DNA from 2 places in the Streptomyces sp. NPDC048370 genome. Region 1 is predicted to be linked to the other one. Evidence: riboswitches for the same ligand, from Rfam matches in the RefSeq annotation. Region 1 holds a riboswitch; the other holds the start of a gene.
What was found. A riboswitch is a leader RNA that binds a small molecule or an ion and turns the genes downstream of it on or off. The one in region 1 is predicted to bind cyclic di-AMP.
Positions count from the first base shown of each region.

Region 1 (7,169 bases):
CATGCACGCTCGCTACGTCCTGCCCGAGTTCACGGAGCGCACGAGCTTCGGGAGCCGGACCCTCGACCCGTACTCCAAGCTGCTCGAGGAACGGATCGTCTTCCTGGGCACCCCCATCGACGAGACCTCGTCGAACGACGTCATCGCGCAGCTCCTGCATCTGGAGTACGCCGATCCGGACCGGGACATCTCGCTCTACATCAACTCCCCCGGCGGTTCGATCAGCGCCATGTCCGCGATCTACGACACGATGCAGGTCGTCACCTGCGACGTGGAGACCACCTGTCTCGGCCAGGCCGTCTCGACCGCCGCCGTGCTGCTCGCGGCCGGCGCGCCCGGCAAGCGGCTCGCGCTGCCCGGCGCCCGGGTCGTGCTCCAGCAGCCCACGACGGACGAGCCGTTGCAGGGGCAGCCGAGCGATCTCGACATCCAGGCACGGGAGTTGATGCGGCTGCGCGCGATGCTGGCCGGGATGCTGGTCACCCACACCGGACAGAGCCACGAGCGGATCGACGCCGACATCGACCGGATCACCGTCCTCGACGCGCCGGCGGCCACCGCCTACGGCCTGGTGGACCACGTGATTCAGAACCGAGGGGCGTCGGGCGGCGCCGGGGGAAGGTGAGCGTCCGATGGTTCCCGAGCTGCCACCGCTGCCCGCCCTGACGCGCGCCGAGGGCGAGTTCATCGACGCCTATCTCGAAGTGGTCGATCTGCTGGGCCGTATCAATCCATCCAGGGCTTCGCATACGTATGGGGCGCTGCGCGCGGCCCAGGCGCTGGTGGGGCGGGTGAACGCCCTGCGCGACGCGCTGACGGCGATGCATACGCGCGGCGAGAGCGAGGTGCACGCGGAGACATTGGCCCGTGCGCTGCGGGTGTTGGACGGGGAGCGTAGGTCGGGTCGCGTCACTGTCCCGGAGACACCGGCGAGTTGACATTCTCCCGTGTCGTGTCGAGGTCCACACGGAGCAGCGCGGCCACGGAATCGCTCCCCCGTTCGGCGTAGTCGACGAATCGACATATGTGCGGGGTGAGTTGCGCAACAGGTGTACGCATCTGGCGGAATCGGGCGTTCCACCCCTGGTCCGGGACTCGTCGGCCAAACCTCCGACGATCACGAAACATGCCTGTCCACCCGAATGGATCAGTCGTGAGGAGCCTCACATAACGCCGTTTCGGCTCGGATTTCGCCTGTGTTGTGGGTCAAGATCCCTCACGACGACAAGCCCCCGCCACCGCGGCGGGGCGGTCCGGGCGGACGCCGAGTCCTGCCGCTGTCCCGGATGTCTGGTCGACAGGAGTGGATCGGCAGGAGTGGAGGACCCGAGCAGTACGGGACGGCCGGCCAGTGGGGCCGTTCCTCGGGGTGAAGCCGCGACCGCGGCCGGGCAACTTCGCCAGCCCGAACCCGACAGGTCATCCTTCACAGGCGGCTGACGAAGGGTTGCGCATGACTGCGCAGATTCATGTCCCGTCCATGCTGTCCCGGGCCGGAGCCGTCTCGGCTCTCACCCTCGCCGCTCTCGGCGGCACGATGCTGGCACCAGGAGCCGCACCGGAGGCCCAGGCCGCGACGTCGTACGCCGGCAAGGCGCTGAACATCGCGGCTTCGAAGAAGGGATCGCCCTACAAGTACGGAGCGTCAGGACCCACCCGGTTCGACTGCTCGGGGCTCACGCTCTACTCGTACAAGAAGGCGGGCAAGTCGCTGCCCCGTACCGCGCAGCAGCAGTACAACAAGACCCGGCACATCTCCGCGTCCAGCAGGCAGAAGGGGGACCTGGTCTTCTTCCACTCGGGTGGAAGGGTGTACCACGTGGGGATCTACGCGGGTAGCGGAAAGATCTGGCACTCGCCCAAGTCGGGGTCCTGGGTGAAGCTCGACAAGATCTGGTCGTCCAAGGTGTACTACGGCCGGGTGCGCTGACGCCCCGTCCGATCGTCGCGAGCGGAGGGTGCGGTGGCGCCGCCGCACCCCTCGCCCCAGCAGGGTCAGTGTCCCGGTGACACCAGCAACGTCACCCCGAGCGCGGCGAGCATGCCGCCCGTCACCCCCTGCACGGTCCGGGCCGTCCGGGGCCGCCGCAGCCGGTGGCCGAGCCGGTCCACCAGGACCGCCACCAGCGGGAACCAGAGCAGGGCCAGCAGCACCACGATCGACGCGAGCAGCAGGGTCCGCGGCAGCACCGCGGCGCCCTCCGGCACGAACTGCGGAAGCAGGCTCAGGAAGAGCACGGGCGCCTTGGGGTTGAGGACGTTGGTCAGGAAGCCCTGACGGAACGCCCGTCCGACCGCCCGCTCCCCCGCCGTGTCCGCCGACGGCTCACCCGCCGACGCCCGCAGCGCGCCGCGCAGCGCCTGCACGCCGAGGTAGAGGACGTACGCGCCGCCGACGATCTGCAGCGCGCGATAGAGCGCCGGTACGGCGATCAGCACGGCCGCGAGCCCGGCCACCGCGAGGGCGGTGTGCACCAGGAGCCCGCCCGCCACACCCACGGCGCAGGCCACCCCCGCCCGGCGCGAGGCGAGAGCGCTGCGTACGACGACGGTGAAGTCCGCGCCCGGCATGGCCACCATGCCCGCCGCGACCCCGATGAAGGCGATCAGCTGTCCGTCCATGACCCCAGCGTGCCCGCCGTGAGCCTTTAGTGTGTAGACACGATCTTCTGGGTCTGGCCAAAGGAATGCTTTATGCAGGATCTGGTGCGGCTCGCGGCACTGGTGGCCGTCGCCGAGGACGGCTCGATCACCCGGGCCGCCGCCCGGCTCGGCTACACCCCGCCCGCGCTCTCCCAGCAGCTCGCCAAGCTGGAGCGGGAGGCGGGCGCCGCGCTGCTCGTCCGGCACCACCGGGGCGCACGGCTGACTCCGGCGGGCGAGCTCCTCGTCACCCGGGCGCGCCGGGTCCTGGACGAGATGGACCGGGCCCGCCATGAGCTGGCCCGGCTCAGCGGTCTGTCGGGCGGGCGGCTCCGGGTCGGCACCTTCACCACCGTGGGCATCCATCTGCTGCCACCGGTGCTCAGCGCCTTCCGCCGGGCCCACCCGGACGTGGAGCTGACGGTCGCCGAGTACGAGCCGCCTGCCGGGGTCCACGCCGTGGCGGCGGGCGAGGTGGATCTCGCGCTGACCCACACCTACGAACCGGCCGAGCCGGCACCGCTGCCGCCGGGCGTCGAGCTCGAGCCCCTCCTCGTGGAGGAGTTGGTCCTGGTCACGGCGCCCGGCCATGTCCTGGCGGAGGGTTCGGGCCGGCTGCCGATCACGGACCTCGCGGGCCGGCCGCTGATCAGCAGCGCGCCGGACCATCCGTCGCGGCGGGGCGTGGAGGGCGCCCTTGCCCGGGCGGGTGCGACACCGTCGGTGGTGTGCCGTACGCCGGGCTACGCCCTGGTCTGCGCGCTGGTCAGCGCGGGTCTCGGGGTGGCGGTACTGCCGGAGATGGTCGCGTCGATGACGGCTTCGCCGCTGGGTGTACGGGCGTTGGAGCCGACCTCGTTCCGCCGGACGATCTCGGTCGCCCACCGGGGCGAGGAATCGGGCCCCGCTGCCGCCTCGCTGCGTACGCTGCTGCGCGGCGGGTTCGCCCGCGCCTAGGCGGCGCTCAGGCGGCGCCCGGCTCGCGCCTGGTTCGCGCCTAGTTCGGAGAGACGGAGGCTGAGGCGGAAGCCGAGGCGGAAGCGGTCCAGGGCAGGTTGATCCAGACCGTCTTGCCGCCCTCGTCGGTCGGGGTGACCGAGAGCCGGCCGCCCGCCTCGGCCGTCAGGATGCGGATGATGACCATCCCGCGTCCGTTGTCCTGCTGCACGGCCGCCGGGAGCCGTTTCGGCCAGCGGGGATGGCTGTCGGTGACACCGATGTGGAGCTGCTCCTCGCGCTCCAGACGGACGTCGACGGTGAAGGTCGGCGACTGTCCGAAGGTGTGCTGGACGGCGTTGGTGGCCAGCTCCGAGACGATCAGCCGGACCGTGTCCGCGGTGTCGCTGCCGCCCGCGAGCCCCCATCCGCTGAGGACGTCGGCGACATATCTCCGGGCGGCGGACACCGAGGCGGGATCGCTCGGCAGAGTGACGGTTGCTTCCTGGTGGTCTGCCATGGCGACGCTGTCCCTTTCCCACCGGGCCCGGCCCGGTTTGCACTTCGCGTCAGACTGCCACCGATCGTGTCCGCCTGGGCGGCGATCCACCAAGATATGTGCATATTTGTCGCTCGAAGCGGTGAACTCTGCTACGAGAGCACGTATTTGGGTCCCGGTCAGTGGGAAGGGGGCGCGGTCCGCACGATCGTGGCGACGGCCTGCTCGATCTGCGCGTCCGTCAGATCCGCGCGGGCCGTGAGCCGCAGCCGCGAGATGCCGTCGGGGACGGACGGCGGCCGGAAGCAACCGACGACGATCCCCTGCTCACGGCAGTCGGCGGCCCATCGCAGCGCCGCATCGGGCGAGGGCGCGCGGACGGAGACGACGGCGGCGTCCGGGCGCACGGCGGTCAGACCGGCCTCCGTGAGCAGGCCGTGCAGCTGGGTGGCGACGGTCCTGGCGCGCGCGGCGAGGCCGGGCTCGCCCTGGATCAGCCGCAGGCTCGTCAGGGCGGCGCCGACGGCCGCCGGGGCGAGTCCGGTGTCGAAGATGAACGTACGGGCCGCGTTGACCAGGTGCTCGACGACCCGGGCCGGTCCGAGGACCGCTCCGCCCTGGCTGCCCAGCGACTTGGAGAGGGTGAGGGTGGCGACCACGTCCGGGTCGCCCGCGAGCCCGGCGGCGTGCAGGGCGCCCCGGCCGCCGTCGCCGAGGACGCCCAGACCGTGGGCGTCGTCCACGACGAGCCCGGCGCCGTGGGCCCGGCAGGCCTCGGCCAGTTCGGGCAGCGGGGCCCGGTCGCCGTCCACCGAGAAGACGGAGTCGGAGACCACGAGCGACCGGCGGTCCGGGTGGGCCCGGAGGGTCTTGCGTACCGCCTCGGGCTCGGCGTGCGGGACCACGGCCGTCTCGGCGCGCGAGAGCCGGCAGCCGTCCACGATCGAGGCGTGGTTGCCCGCGTCGGAGACGATCAGCGCGTCGCGGCCGCTCAGGGCGGTGAGGGCGGCGAGGTTGGCGGCGTAGCCGGAGGAGAAGACGAGGGCCGCCTCGAAGCCGCAGAACGCGGCGAGTTCTTCTTCGAGCCGGGCGTGCAGCCGGGTGGTGCCGGTGACCAGACGGGAGCCGGTGGCGCCCGCGCCCCAGCGGCGGGCCGCCTCGGCGGCCGCCTCCGTGACCTCCGGGCGGCGGGTCAGGCCGAGGTAGTCGTTGCTCGCCAGATCGAGCAGCTCCGACTCGGCGGACCGGGGCCTCAGGGTGCGGACGAGCCCCGCCTCCGTGCGGCGGCGCGCCTCGGCGTCGGTCCAGTCGAACGGGGTCCGGCGGGTGTCCTCGTCCCGGTGCATGGGGCAGATCCTTTTGTAGGCAGCGCACAGACCCTAACCGTCGGCGCCCGGGGACAGGGTGTGGCCATCCACACACGTCAAACCGGCGCGTTTGTTCAGATCCTCCTTGGCCGCGAGGTGTGCCGTAGGCGAGGATCAGCCCTTATGGACCTGCTGAACACGCTGGTGGACAAGGGGCTGCGGCGAGAGCTGCCGAGCCGTGAAGAAGCGCTCGCCGTACTGGCGACCTCCGACGACGAACTGCTCGACGTGGTGGCCGCGGCGGGCAAGGTGCGCCGCCAGTGGTTCGGGCGGCGCGTGAAGCTGAACTATCTCGTCAATCTGAAGTCCGGGCTCTGCCCCGAGGACTGCTCGTACTGTTCGCAGCGGCTCGGTGCGACGACCGGGATCCTCAAGTACAGCTGGCTGAAGCCGGACGAGGCCTCGCAGGCGGCCGCCGCCGGTGTCGCGGGCGGAGCGAAGCGGGTCTGCCTGGTGGCGAGCGGCCGGGGGCCGACGGACCGGGACGTCGAGCGGGTCGGCAGGACGATCGAGGCCATCAAGGAGCAGAACGAGGGCGTCGAGGTCTGCGCCTGTCTGGGGCTGCTCTCGGACGGCCAGGCGGAGCGGCTGCGCGAGGCGGGCGCCGACGCCTACAACCACAACCTGAACACGTCCGAGGGGACGTACGGGGAGATCACCACCACCCACACCTACGCGGACCGGGTGGACACCGTGCAGAAGGCGCACGCCGCCGGTCTGTCGGCGTGCTCGGGTCTGATCGCGGGCATGGGCGAGAGCGACGAGGACCTGGTCGACGTCGTCTACGCGCTCCGTGAGCTGGACTCGGACTCGGTGCCGGTGAACTTCCTGATCCCGTTCGAGGGCACGCCGCTGGCGAAGGAGTGGAACCTCACCCCGCAGCGCTGCCTGCGGATCCTGGCGATGGTCCGGTTCGTCTGCCCCGACGTCGAGGTCCGGATCGCGGGCGGGCGCGAGGTGCACCTGCGCTCGATGCAGCCGCTCGCGCTGCACATCGCGAACTCGATCTTCCTCGGTGACTACCTGACGAGCGAGGGCCAGGCCGGCAAGACAGACCTGGACATGATCGCCGACGCGGGCTTCGAGGTGGAGGGCGCGGGCACGACCACGCTCCCGAAGCACCGCGCGGACGCCCTCGCCGCGGCGGCGGGCGCGGCCGGCGGATGCGGCTCGGCGGCGTCGGCGGGCTGCGGCTCGCAGACGGAGGCCGGGGCCGGTGGGGGCTGCGGCTCGCACGCGGAGGCGGGCGGCGGCTGCGGGCCGTGCGGTGGCCACGCGCCGGAGCCCGAGGCGGCCACGGAGGCCGCGCCGGCCGAGGTGCCGGGCGCCCGGACCGACCTGGTGGCCGTGCGCCGTCGTGGCGCCGGAACGGACCTCGCGCCGAATGCGTAACGAGGAACTGCTGGCCCTGGACCGGGCGCACGTCTGGCATCCGTACGGCCCCATGCCGGGCCGTGCGGATCCGCTGGTGGTCGAGTCGGCGTCCGGGGTACGGCTCCGGCTGGCCGAACCGGCGCACGGACAGGCCGAGTTGATCGACGGCATGTCGTCGTGGTGGTCCGCGATCCACGGCTACAACCACCCGGTGCTCAACGAGGCGGCGCGCGGTCAGCTGGACCGGATGAGCCACGTGATGTTCGGCGGGCTCACCCATGAGCCGGCCGTCCGGCTCGCCGCCCGGCTCGTGGAGATCACGCCCGAGCCGCTCCGGCACGTCTTCCTGA
Region 1 is NZ_JBICYI010000015.1:66,187-73,355, forward strand. It holds gene ACGFYP_RS27945 (ATP-dependent Clp protease proteolytic subunit) at 2-625, shown strand; gene ACGFYP_RS27950 (hypothetical protein) at 633-938, shown strand; cyclic di-AMP (ydaO/yuaA leader) riboswitch at 1,253-1,450, shown strand; gene ACGFYP_RS27955 (C40 family peptidase) at 1,454-1,930, shown strand; gene ACGFYP_RS27960 (LysE family translocator) at 1,996-2,622, opposite strand; gene ACGFYP_RS27965 (LysR family transcriptional regulator) at 2,695-3,600, shown strand; gene ACGFYP_RS27970 (ATP-binding protein) at 3,641-4,099, opposite strand; gene ACGFYP_RS27975 (8-amino-7-oxononanoate synthase) at 4,258-5,424, opposite strand; gene bioB (biotin synthase BioB) at 5,569-6,837, shown strand; gene ACGFYP_RS27985 (adenosylmethionine--8-amino-7-oxononanoate transaminase) at 6,830-7,169, shown strand, end outside.

Region 2 (7,169 bases), on a different contig from region 1:
CCCGGAGGGCCAGAAGAAGCTCCTCGGAGTCTTCACAGCGGCCTCGAAGGACCTCAAGATCGACGTGAACCCGCGCTTCGGGGCGTGGGACGACACGAAGATCCAACTGGGCACGTTCACGGCCCCGTGGGTCCGGCAGATCAGCCAGGACCCGGCGGCCGCGGAGGCGGGCGCGTAGGCGGGGCTGTCCGGCGGATCAGGGCCGGGGCCACGACGCCTGGCACGGCACCTCGCCGCGTTGCCGAAACGCCTGAACAGCTCCGCTATTGAGGCGCCCCGGCGCCTTGCGATGCACCGCACCAGACGCCGCGTCCTGTCCGACCCTGACCCGCCGGACAGCCCCCGGCCCCACGTAGGCTCGGAAGGGTGAACGCCACATCACCCGCCGAGTCCGGTCGCATCGTCCTTCTCACCGCCAGCCACCGCGTGGCGCCCGGACTGCTGTCCTGGCCCGCGTGGCAGGCGCTGCACGGCGCCGACCGGGTGCTGTGCGCCGACGAGAACCACCCGCAGCTGCCGTACCTCCGCGAGGCCGGCGTCGCCGTCGAGCACGCCCGCCCGGCGGCGCAGGAGCTCGTCGAGGCGTGCGCCGGCGGCCGGACCGTCGTGATCCTGCCCTCCGGCGAGGGTGACCAGGCGCTCACCGACGGGCTCGCCCGCCTGGCCGGCTCCGGCCGCGTCACGATGCCCGACCTGGAGCTGCTGCCCGGCTCGTACGACCTGCCCGGCGCCCGACTCCTGGACCTGGTGCAGGTCATGGACCGGATCAGGCGCGAGTGCCCGTGGTCCTCGCGCCAGACCCACAAGGGGCTCGCCAAGTACGGCATCGAGGAGTCGTACGAACTCGTCGAGGCGATCGAGGACGGCGACCGCGACGAACTGCGCGAGGAGCTCGGGGACGTCCTCCTCCAGGTCGTCTTCCACGCCCGGATCGCCGAGGAGGACGAGGAGGAGCCGTTCTCCGTCGACGACGTCGCCGCGACGATCGTGGAGAAGCTGATCCACCGCCACCCGCACGTCTTCGGCGACGCGAAGGCGGAGACCCCGGAAGAGGTCAAGGCGCACTGGCTGCGCACCAAGGCGATCGAGAAGCAGCGCGACTCGGTCACCGACGGGGTGCCGCTCGGCCAGCCGGGCCTGGCGCTCGCCGCGAAGCTGGCGGGCCGGGTCCGCACGGCGGGCCTGGACGTGGAGCTGCCCAAGGGCGACGGCATCGGCTACGACCTGCTGGCCCTCGCCGCCGAGGCGGAGGCCTCCGGCACGGACCCGGAAGCCGCCCTGCGCGCGGCGGCCCGCGCGTACCGGGACGCGATCCTCGCGGCGGAGGGGCGGTAGCCCCGGGTACCCCTAGGGGCGGTCACCTGGGGTGGGGCGCGCGGTCGGCCGGGTTGTGCCAGTGGGGTTCCGGGCGGGCGATGAACCATTCCGCCGTGCCAAGCGGGCGGGCCTCGCCCGGTGTCGGGAGGCGGTCGTGGTGGACGCGCGGGGCGCCCAGCTGCTGAAGGGCCGGGAGGGTCTCCGCCAGTAACTCGGGCGGGCCCGCCACGTAGACGTCGTGCGTGGGCCAGTTGCCGCAGGCGTACAGCGCGCGCAGCAGCCGCTCCGTCGCCTGCTCCCGCGGACGCTCGGGCGCGGAGGCGATGTACGTGACCTTCAGGCCGGGTATCCGTTCCCGCAGGTGCTCCGCGTCCCTCTTCCCGTACAGGTACTCCTTCGCCCGTGCCACCAGGAAGAGCCGCGCCTCGACGCCCTCCGGGCCGTCCGCCACCTCCTCCAGGAGCGCCTTGACCGGCGCCCAGCCCGTCCCCGCGGCGATGTAGCTGCGCGGGACGTCCGGCGCCGTGCGGGCCGTCAGCGCGCCGCCGGGCGCGCTCAGCCGGAGCGGCTCGCCCTCCCGTACCGCGTCGACGAGCGTCGTGCTCATCGCCCCGCCCGGGATCCGGCTCACGTGCAGGTCCACCGTGCCGTCCGCGCGGGCGGCGTTGGCCAGGGAGTACGTCCGCCACACCCGGGGGACCCGGAGCGAGCTGACGCCGACGTACTGCCCCGGCCGGTACGCGAAGGGCCTGCGGGGCTTCAGGGTCAGCACCGCCAGGTCCTCGTCGAGCCGCCGGTGCCGGACGACGACGGCGTCCCACCAGGGCGGCTCACCCTCGGCCTCGGCCTGCTCGGCGCCCCGGATCATGAGCTCGGCGACGTATCCGTACGCCTCGGCCCACGCCTTCTCGGCCTCGACGCTCCAGGCGGCCCCCGCGGCGTGCGCGAAGGCGGCGGTCAGGCTGGTGCCGACGGCGGCGTAGAGCGCGGGGGAGGCGAGGAACTTGCGGTGGTCGCGGCCCAGATGGGCGAGGTACTCCGCGAGCCCGGGGTCCTCCAGATGGGTCACGACATGGGTGAGCGCGGCGAAGAGCCGGTCGCGCTGGGCCCGCAGGTCCTCGGGGAAGAGCTCGCGGACGCCCGGGTTGTGCCAGAACAGATGGGAGTAGAAGAAGGTGACGGCATGTTCGGCCCGTCTCTCGACGACGGCGAACGTGCTTCTGAGCAACTGGGCATCCACGCGGGAGAATCTAGGCCACTCCTCTTCACGGGATGATCACATCTCGGAGGCTGGGCGGCCCGGAGGCCGGACCGGGCGGCCCGGAGGCCGGTGCGGCGGTCACCTTGTACCGTCTCAGGGTGAGCACGCCCCCCGCCGAAACCCCCGCCGGACCCCCCGCCGAAACCCCCGCCGGACCCCCCGCCCCCGAGCTCTTCACCTGGGAGTTCGCGACCGACCCGTACCCCGCCTACGCCTGGCTGCGCGAGCACGCGCCCGTCCACCGGGCCAAGCTGCCCAGCGGGGTCGAGGCCTGGCTGGTGACCCGGTACGCGGACGCCCGGCAAGCGCTTGCCGACCAGCGGCTCTCGAAGAACCCGGCGCACCACGACGAGCCCGCGCACGCCAAGGGGAAGACGGGGATTCCGGGGGAGCGCAAGGCCGAGCTGATGACGCATCTGCTCAACATCGACCCACCCGACCACACCCGGCTGCGCCGTCTCGTCTCCAAGGCCTTCACCCCGCGCCGCGTCGCCGAGTTCACGCCCCGGGTGCAGGAGCTGACGGACCGGCTGATCGACTCCTTCGCGGCGAAGGGCTCCGCCGACCTCATCCACGAGTTCGCCTTCCCGCTGCCCATCTACGCGATCTGCGACCTGCTCGGGGTGCCGGAGGAGGACCAGGACGATTTCCGGGACTGGGCCGGGATGATGATCCGGCACGGCGGAGGGCCGCGCGGCGGGGTGGCGCGGTCGGTCAAGAAGATGCGCGGCTACCTCGCGGAGCTGATCCACCGCAAGCGGCTCGATCCCGGCGACGACCTGATCTCGGGGCTCATCAAGGCCTCCGACCACGGCGAGCACCTCACCGAGAACGAGGCCGCCGCCATGGCCTTCATCCTCCTCTTCGCCGGCTTCGAGACCACCGTCAATCTGATCGGGAACGGGATGTACGCCCTGCTCCGTCATCCGGATCAGCGCGCCCGTCTGCAGGCCTCGCTCGCCGCAGGGGAGCAGGGCCTCCTGGAGACCGGTGTCGAGGAGCTGCTGCGCTACGACGGGCCGGTGGAGCTGGCGACCTGGCGGTACGCCATGGAGCCGCTGACGATCGGCGGCCAGGCGATCCCGGCGGGCGACCCGGTCCTCGTCGTGCTCGCCGCCGCCGACCGCGACCCGGCGCGCTTCGACGAGCCCGACACGCTCGATCTGTCCCGGCGCGACAACCAACACCTCGGCTACGGGCACGGCATCCACTACTGCATCGGGGCGCCGCTCGCCCGGCTCGAAGGACAGATCGCGCTTGCCACGCTCCTGACGCGCCTGCCGGATCTGCGACTTGGTGCCGATCCGTCCGATCTGCGGTGGCGGGGCGGGCTCATCATGCGTGGATTGCGCACACTTCCGGTGGAGTTCTCCCCCTCGTCCACCTCTCGCGAGAGCTGACGATCCGTCAAGACTGTGACTTTTACGTGATCTCCGCTGCATCGACTTGTGACTCACGTTCGAATGCCGCTACGTTCACCGTCACCTCAGCAGTCACGCGAAAGGCAGCTCCGCATGCGCTCCGGGAACGGACGACACCGCAGACCCCGCCAGGCCCCCGCCATCGTCGTCGCCGCAGGCGTGACGGGATCGGCCCTCGCGTTGCCCCTCCTCGGGGCGGGCTCGGCCTCCGCCGCCGACGCGGCCACCTGGGACCGGGTCGCCGAGTGCGAGTCGGGCGGCCAGTGGAGCGCCCACTTCGGCAACGGCCTCTACGGCGGGCTGCAGTTCACCCAGGAGAGCTGGGAGCGCCACGGCGGTCTGGCGTACGCGCCGAGCGCGGACCTCGCCAGCCGCGCCCAGCAGATAGTGGTGGCCGACAAGGCCTTCGCCGCGGGTGACACCCAGTGGGCCACCTGCGCCCCGATCGCCGGTCTCACCGTCGACGGCGTCAAGCCCGGCGTCGACCCGGGTCCCGCCGTCGAGCCGAGCGAGCCGACGGGCCCGCTCCCGGAGTCCAACCGGACCGCCGGCCTTCCGAACGTCCAGGCCCCGCCGGAGGCCCTCGAGGGCCCCGAGGCCACCCCGACCCCGTCGGCGCCCTCCTCGCCCTCCGCGGCCACCCCCGGGGCGTCCCCCGCGCCGACCGCTCCCGGGACCGGCAAGCACCGGGGCGGCGCTGCCCCGGAGGCTACGGACGGGACGGACGAGTCGGGCAAGACGGACAACTCGCGTGAAACGGGCCGTCACGCCTCGCCGGCTGACGGGTCGACACCGGGCGCCACCGACGAGGAGGCGGCGAATCGGGACAGTAAGGACAGTGGCGACACTGCGGACAAGACGCCTGCCGAGGGCATCGCGGACGCTATCGGTGAATACACCGTCAAGCCCGGCGACAACCTCACCGAGATCGCCCAGCGCAACGAACTCCCCGGCGGCTGGGGCGCCCTCTATGACGCCAACCGATCGACCGTCGGCGCCGACCCGAACCTCATCCTCCCTGGCCAGAGCCTGGATCTGACGATCGGTACGCCCGCGGAGAAGGACGCGGAGACGGACCCGAAGTAGGGGTGGTTCGAGGCCGAATGTCCGGTTCTGTGCAAGTGAGACATGGGTCTCTTCGCCTCAACTGGCGTGTCTCGTCCGCAAACTCTGCTTCCGTCACCTCTCACCTGCGTAAATACCCTTCGTCCCGAGGCAAGTAGGGCCGTTTTGTCCCTCATGGACGTCTTTGAACTTCCCTCGGGTCTGTGTCTACGGTCGTCACCGCTCGCCACCGCGGGCCCCGTCGACCGAAACGCCGAATCCTGCCGTCGGCCGATGGGAACAGTCGTCGCGTCATGCGCCGTAGGCAGGAGCGGGGGACCCAAGGTAAGTGCCGTCCCCGGCCGTTGAGACAGACGGCCGAAGGAACGGCTTGGGGTGAAGCCGCGCGCCAGCCGCGCGGCCGGGCAACTCACATGGCCCGAACCCGACAGCTCACCTCGTAGGCGTCGGTGAGGAGAATCTCCATGCTGTTTTCCGCCAAGGGCAAACACCGTCGTCCCTCCAAGGCCACCCGCGCCGTCGCCCTCGCCGGTGTCGCCGGTGTCGCCGTCGCCGCCCCCCTGATGACCGCCGGCACCGCCTCGGCCGCCACGGTCTCCGAGTGGGACAAGGTCGCCCAGTGCGAGTCCGGCGGCAACTGGTCCATCAACACCGGCAACGGCTACTACGGCGGCCTGCAGTTCTCCAGCTCCACCTGGGCCGCCTTCGGTGGCACCCAGTACGCCGCCAGCGCCGACCAGGCCTCCAAGTCGCAGCAGATCGCGATCGCCGAGAAGGTCCTCGCCGGTCAGGGCAAGGGCGCCTGGCCGAGCTGTGGCGTCGGCCTCTCGTCCGCCACCCCCGGTGCCGTCGAGGAGAGCGCCCCGGCCCAGCAGGCCGCCCCGAAGCCGGAGCGTCAGGCCGAGCAGCCGACGACCCGCAGCGAGACGCGGACCGCCCCGAAGAAGGCCGAGTCCAAGAAGACCGTCACCACCCCGACCGGCAAGAAGGTCAAGAAGGGCGACGGCGAGTACAAGGTCGTCTCCGGCGACACCCTGAGCACCATCGCCGCCGCGCACGACGTCAAGGGTGGCTGGGCGAAGCTCTTCGAGCTCAACAAGGGCGTCGTCGAGGACGCCGACCTGATCTACCCGGGCCAGCAGCTTCACCTGAAGTGAGCCCGACGGCCCGCGTGAGTCCGGCGGCTCACGTAGGTCCTTCGACCCTCCCGCGGTGACCACCCCGGTCCGGAGCGCCCTTCCCCCGTGCGCTCCGGACCGGGGTTCCGCGCTGTCCGGGGTCCGTCGTCCGCGGACCGCCGGGCGGCCCCGTCGCGCGGCCGCGCCGGGGTTACCGGCGAGTAGTTCTGAGGGTCTTTGGCCCTGGATGCGTACCCTTGGGTCCTTTTTCGTCCCAGGGGGCGGGCGCCCGGCTGGCTGGAGCCCGCGAGCCGGTTAGGCTCTTGTCGCAAGGCCAAAGCGACCCTGCACCGCAAGCGTCACATCTAGCGTCACATCCCAGAAGGAGATGCTCGTGCCGTCCATCGACGTCGTCGTAGCCCGGGAAATCCTGGACTCCCGAGGCAACCCCACGGTCGAGGTCGAGGTCGGCCTCGACGACGGCAGCACCGGCCGTGCTGCCGTTCCGTCCGGTGCCTCCACCGGTGCGTTCGAGGCCATTGAGCTCCGTGACGGAGACAAGAACCGCTACCAGGGCAAGGGCGTCGAGAAGGCCGTCCTCGCCGTGATCGAGCAGATCGGCCCGGAGCTCGTCGGCTACGACGCCACCGAGCAGCGCCTCATCGACCAGGCCATGTTCGACCTGGACGCCACGGACAACAAGGCCTCCCTCGGCGCCAACGCCATCCTCGGCGTCTCCCTCGCCGTCGCGCACGCCGCGTCCGAGGCCTCCGACCTCCCGCTCTTCCGCTACCTCGGCGGCCCGAACGCGCACCTGCTGCCCGTTCCGATGATGAACATCCTGAACGGCGGCTCGCACGCCGACTCCAACGTGGACATCCAGGAGTTCATGATCGCGCCGATCGGCGCGGAGTCCTTCTCCGAGGCCCTGCGCTGGGGCACCGAGGTCTACCACACCCTCAAGTCCGTCCTGAAGACCAAGGGCCT
Region 2 is NZ_JBICYI010000010.1:188,946-196,114, forward strand. It holds gene ACGFYP_RS22435 (SurA N-terminal domain-containing protein) at 1-178, shown strand, start outside; gene ACGFYP_RS22440 (nucleoside triphosphate pyrophosphohydrolase) at 367-1,335, shown strand; gene ACGFYP_RS22445 (globin domain-containing protein) at 1,358-2,557, opposite strand; gene ACGFYP_RS22450 (cytochrome P450) at 2,677-3,978, shown strand; gene ACGFYP_RS22455 (transglycosylase family protein) at 4,093-5,085, shown strand; cyclic di-AMP (ydaO/yuaA leader) riboswitch at 5,351-5,525, shown strand; gene ACGFYP_RS22460 (transglycosylase family protein) at 5,529-6,221, shown strand; gene eno (phosphopyruvate hydratase) at 6,571-7,169, shown strand, end outside.
Region 2: it holds a riboswitch for cyclic di-AMP, as region 1 does, so the genes downstream of both, ACGFYP_RS22460 (transglycosylase family protein) here and ACGFYP_RS27955 (C40 family peptidase) in region 1, are expected to answer to the same signal.